Regions from separate parts of the Roseovarius sp. MBR-79 genome, predicted to be linked through region 1. Evidence: riboswitches for the same ligand, from Rfam matches in the RefSeq annotation. Region 1 holds a riboswitch; the other holds the start of a gene.

The links. A riboswitch is a leader RNA that binds a small molecule or an ion and turns the genes downstream of it on or off. The one in region 1 is predicted to bind cobalamin.
Region 2: linked by a shared signal. The riboswitch ahead of ACSSV8_RS01200 (hypothetical protein) and the one ahead of ACSSV8_RS14035 (TonB-dependent receptor plug domain-containing protein) in region 1 are both predicted to bind cobalamin.

The regions. Positions count from the first base shown of each region.
Region 1 is NZ_JBRJGP010000013.1:49,983-52,361, reverse strand. It holds gene ACSSV8_RS14035 (TonB-dependent receptor plug domain-containing protein) at 1-1,064, opposite strand, end outside; cobalamin riboswitch at 1,201-1,407, opposite strand; gene ACSSV8_RS14030 (NnrU family protein) at 1,506-2,177, shown strand; gene ACSSV8_RS14025 (ABC transporter transmembrane domain-containing protein) at 2,257-2,379, shown strand, end outside.
Region 2 is NZ_JBRJGP010000001.1:239,466-241,844, forward strand. It holds gene ACSSV8_RS01195 (glycerate kinase type-2 family protein) at 1-930, opposite strand, end outside; cobalamin riboswitch at 1,050-1,251, shown strand; gene ACSSV8_RS01200 (hypothetical protein) at 1,327-1,593, shown strand; gene ACSSV8_RS01205 (DUF1127 domain-containing protein) at 1,816-2,040, opposite strand; gene ACSSV8_RS01210 (L,D-transpeptidase family protein) at 2,338-2,379, shown strand, end outside.

The DNA of each region.
Region 1 (2,379 bases):
GTGTCGGTGGGGGCAAACAGAAGTTCGGCCTGCACACCGACGATGTCGATGGTCTGCGTCAGGTCCTCTTCCTCGGTGTAGTCGCCCCCGAAATTGAGCGCCCAGATCCCGCCCGGATCATAGCTGCCGCGATACTCCGCGCGCCGCCGCTCGCCCTTGAAGGGGCTGGCCACGCCGTTGGAAAAACTGGTGCGGTCGCTTTCGAACCAGCTCAGCGCAAGCTCGTGGCTGACGGCCCCGGTCTGCACCTCGACAAAGCCGCGCGCGCCGATGGTTTCGGCCTTGTTGAACTCGTCGAAAGGCGGCGCGCCGTCGCCGCCGAACTCGTCGAACTCGGCGCGGGTGTCGGTATAGAGCGCCGTGAACCCGGCGGCGAAAATATCGGAAAACTGGTGGCGCAGGTAGAGATTGGCCTGGCTTCCCTCGAACCCGTCCTTTTCGGTGCCGAAGGCGGAGGCGGAAAAGCCATCCGTCTCGGTTCGGCTGTAGCTGAAGGCGAGATCGGTGCGCGCGGTGCGCGCGGTCAGGCCAAGCACGCCGCGCCGGAAATCGAAGCTGCCCGCCTCGACCTCGGCAAAACCGTGCACACCGTCTTCGGTTGGGCGCAGGCTTTCGATATTGATCACGCCGCCGACCGCGTTCTGGCCGAAGCGCGCCGATTGCGAGCCCTTGAGCACCTCGATCCGGCCAAGCCCGGCATTGGTCAGCCCGCCGAAATCAAAGCCGCCGCCACTCGAGGCCGGGTCGGTCACGTCGATACCGTCGATGAAGACCGGCACATAGGCCCCGCCAAGCCCGCGGATGCGCACCGTCGAGGTGGTGCCGAGCGGGCCGTTGGCCGAGGAGGTGATCCCCGGCTGGAAGGTCAGGAAATCGCCCAGACGCGCGCGGGGCGCGGCCTGCACCTCGGATCCGGGGATGATCTCCACGGTCGCACCGCTGCGCTCGAGCGCGGTGGCGGTCTGGTTCGCAATGACGGTGATGGTGTCGAGGTCGAACGCCTCTTGCGCCATGGCGGGGGCCGTGGCGAGAGCGCAAAGCGCGCAGGTTGCGATATGTTTCATCTTTGTGTCCCCCAATGCCGGATCGCGGCACGGTTTCCTTGCGTGTCGGTCATTGGAAAAGGACATGCCCCCTCCGCAGACGGTGAAGCGCCACCACTACGGAAAAGACCGTTATCCACGGCGCGCCCCGCGCCCGGATAGGGTGATCACTTCGGCAGGTCTCCTGACTTGCGGGTCGTCGCTTGGCCGGACCTTCCCACACCCGAGGGTGCAGTGGTGTATCCCGGCTTCGCTCGCCGCTTACAGTTGCGGGGGCAGTCACGGAATTGATCCAAAGGCCGGATCGCACCGTATTCCCTATTAACCGGGGGTTTATTCCCGGACCGAAGCAGCCCCGCGATACGCCCGACGCGGGATTCGCGCAAGCGGAAATCGCTTGCGTGGGCTTCTTTGCGCGCGTTATCCCCGGATCGGAACACGGGACGCAAAGGGGGCAAGGGCGTGGGCTGGACCGAATATATCCTTGCATTTTCGGTGTTTTTCCTGAGCCATTCGCTGCCTTTGCGCCCGCCGGTCAAGTCCGCGCTGGTGGCGCGGCTGGGGCGGCGGGGCTTTGGCCTTGGCTATTCGGTGCTGTCGCTCTGCCTGCTCTACTGGCTGATCAAAGCGGCGGGGCGTGCGCCCTTTGTGCCGCTCTGGGAGCGGGCCGGGTGGCAGGCGCATGTGACGCTTGCCGCGATGCTTGGCGTTTGCCTCCTGGTGGCGCTGGCCGCGGGCAGGCCCAACCCGTTCTCCTTCGGCGGGCGCGAGGGGGCGGGGTTCGACCCCGCGCGCCCCGGCCTCATCTGTTACACCCGCCATCCGTTGCTGCTGGCCCTCGCGCTCTGGGCGCTGGCGCATCTGCTGCCCAATGGCGATCTGGCGCATGTGCTGCTTTTCGGCCTTTTCGCCGGCTTCGCCCTCTCGGGGCAATGGATCGTGGACCGCCGCCGCAAGCGGATGATGGGGGCGGACTGGGCGCGGCTGGATGCGGCACGCCGCGCCGCGCCGCCCTGGCCGCCGCGCCCCGCCTCCTGGTCCGGCACGGCGGCGCGCCTCGGGCTGGGCCTTGCGGGTTTTGCGCTGCTCATCGCGCTTCATCCAGCGGTGATCGGCGTTTCGCCCCTCCCCTGAGCGCCTGCGACCAATCGGAGCACTTGACCCCAAGCGCGGCACTCGCCAAGAACCGGGATGACGGAACGGGAGGAATACCATGGTGCGCAGGGCCGAGAACGGGGCCGATCTGCTCGATCGGGAGAAATCGCGGCGCGTAAGCGCGCTGGCCGAGCTTTGGCCGTTCCTGCGTCCCTATCGCCCGCTTCTGGTGGCCGCGATC
Region 2 (2,379 bases), on a different contig from region 1:
CCCCGAGAGCAGCAGCACCGGTGCGTCACCGGCCTTCAGAGCGCGTTGCACCGCCCGCGCCCGCGGGGCATGGTCACGCGCCACCTCGCGCGCCTCGCCTTCCAGATCGTCGCCCAGGATCTCCACCCGCAGCCCCTCGGCGCGCGCCAGATCCGCCGCCGCCGCCAGCGATTGCGAGGGGGCGGCGTAAATCACGTTTTCCACCCGACTGAGGCGCACATCCCCCGGTGCGACCACCCCTGTCGGGCCGCGCAGCACCGCCTCGGCCGCATTGGGCAGCACGATCCCGTAACGCGCCACGATGGCGCGCGCGTCCTCGGGCGGGCGCGCCTCGCCCACCGTGGGGCCAGAGCCGATCATCCCCGGATCATCCCCCGGCACATCGGAAATCATCAGCGCCAGCATCCGCGCAGGAAAGGCTGCGGCGGCCAGTTGCCCGCCCTTCACCAGGCTCAGATGCTTGCGCAAGAGGTTCATTTGACCGATGGGAGCGCCCGAGGCCAGAAGTGCCGCGTTGACCGCCTGTTTCTCGGCCAGCGTGATCGCGCCCGCAGGCTGCACCAGAAGCGCCGAGGCCCCGCCCGAGATGAGCGCCAGCACCGTGTCGCCTTCGCCAAGACCCTCGACCAGCCGCAGCATCCGCGCGGTCGCCGCCAGCCCCGCCGCATCGGGCACCGGATGCGCGGCCTCGACGATCTCGATGCCCGCGCAGGGCCGCGCGTAGCCGTAGCGCGTGATCACCAGCCCCTCACAAGGCCCCCATTCGGCCTCCACCGCCTCGGCCATGCGCGCGCTTGCCTTGCCCGCGCCAATGACCACCACGCGGCCCTCGGGGCGCGGCGGCAGATGCGCGGCGAGGCTCTGCATCGGGTCGGCCACGGCCACGGCACGCGCGAAGAGCGCGCGCAAGAAGGTCTCGGGATCGGTCACGGGCGGGCTCCTGAGTTGGGTGGCTCACGCTAGCGTGGGCACGGCCCGTGCAAAAGAGGGCACGCGCCGGTTTCCGTCCCGTGTCGCCGCATTTGCGCTTGCCGGGGAAAAGCAGGCTGTTAGCCTGCGTTTGTCAGGGTGCCGCCCCTCGGGGCGGAGAATTGGGAAGCCGGTGAGAGACCGGCGCTGCCCCCGCAACGGTAAGGGAGGGCGCTTCGGCACGATGCCACTGGGACCACGGGTCTCGGGAAGGCGCCGAAGCGCACGGGCCGGACGGCCCACCCCCCAAGCCCGGAAACCAGCCCCGGCACTGTCGCAATCGCGGGGGGCGATTCGGGCGCGCGCGCCCTTCCCCCTCGCCCCATCCGGTCCGGGGTGCGACCGGGGAGAACCACCATGACACTGACCCGAATCATCGACGCGCTCGAGGAAAGCCCCGCCATCGGCGCACAGGCGCAGGCGCTTGCGCGGCTGGGATTTCTTGAATGGGTATTTGCCACGCCCGGCCCCGTCACCACCGACACGGCGCGCGAGGCGCTCACGAGCGATGCCGCCCAGGGCGCGCAAAGCGCGGCGGCCCGCGCCTTTGTCGATTTTTTGAGCACGGCCGCCCTGCCCTGCCCCGCACCGATGCGGCGCGGGCGCGCGCGCTGGCTCAACTGACGAAAAGCAACCCGGAAAAAGGAAAAGCGGCGACCCCAGGGAGGAGGAGGGGGCCGCCGCTTCCTGACACGTCCGGCCCAGGGAGGAGGAGAGGGCCATTCGCGATCTTGCGGGGCTTGCGCCCCGGTCTTCCGGTCGCGGGCTCCAGGGAGGAGGAGAGGGAACCCGTGACCGTGTCGGCTGCACCCGGGAGGAGGAGAGGTGCCGCCGATCTCTTGAGGTTCAGGCGCGCGCGCCGTAAACCGATTCGTAAGCAACGCGCCGGATTTCGCTGTGATGCAGGCCGAGATCGGCCAGATCATGAGCGCTCAGTTCCGACAATTCGCGGATCGTGCGCCGGTAGGCACGGTAATCGGCGAACCGCTGCATTGCGGCATGGATGGCCCGGCGCAGCTCTTCGCCGACCGAGACGGCGGCGCTGTGGCGCGTGACAATCGACTGTGCCATTTTCGTATCCTTGCGTTTCGTTTCGTTAGAGGGGCAAACCCGCGTCTGCCGCCCTTCGTTGAGACAAAGATAGCTTGTTTCTGCACCTGCACAATACCCACCGTGAACATTTCTGCCATGCAGAAAACGCATGGGCGAAAATTGACCTAAGGTTAACCAATTGAACAGTTTTCAGGCGCATCCGCTGCCTATTTAAGCACAGCACGTATAGTTTGCATGTGCAGCAATAGCGCTAATAAAGGGATGTTCGTTCCCGAAACCGCTGGACCGGCGCACAAGACATGCTAGCAAAAGGGCATGACACCGAAGGATCTGGTTCTCACCCCGCTTGGCCTGCGC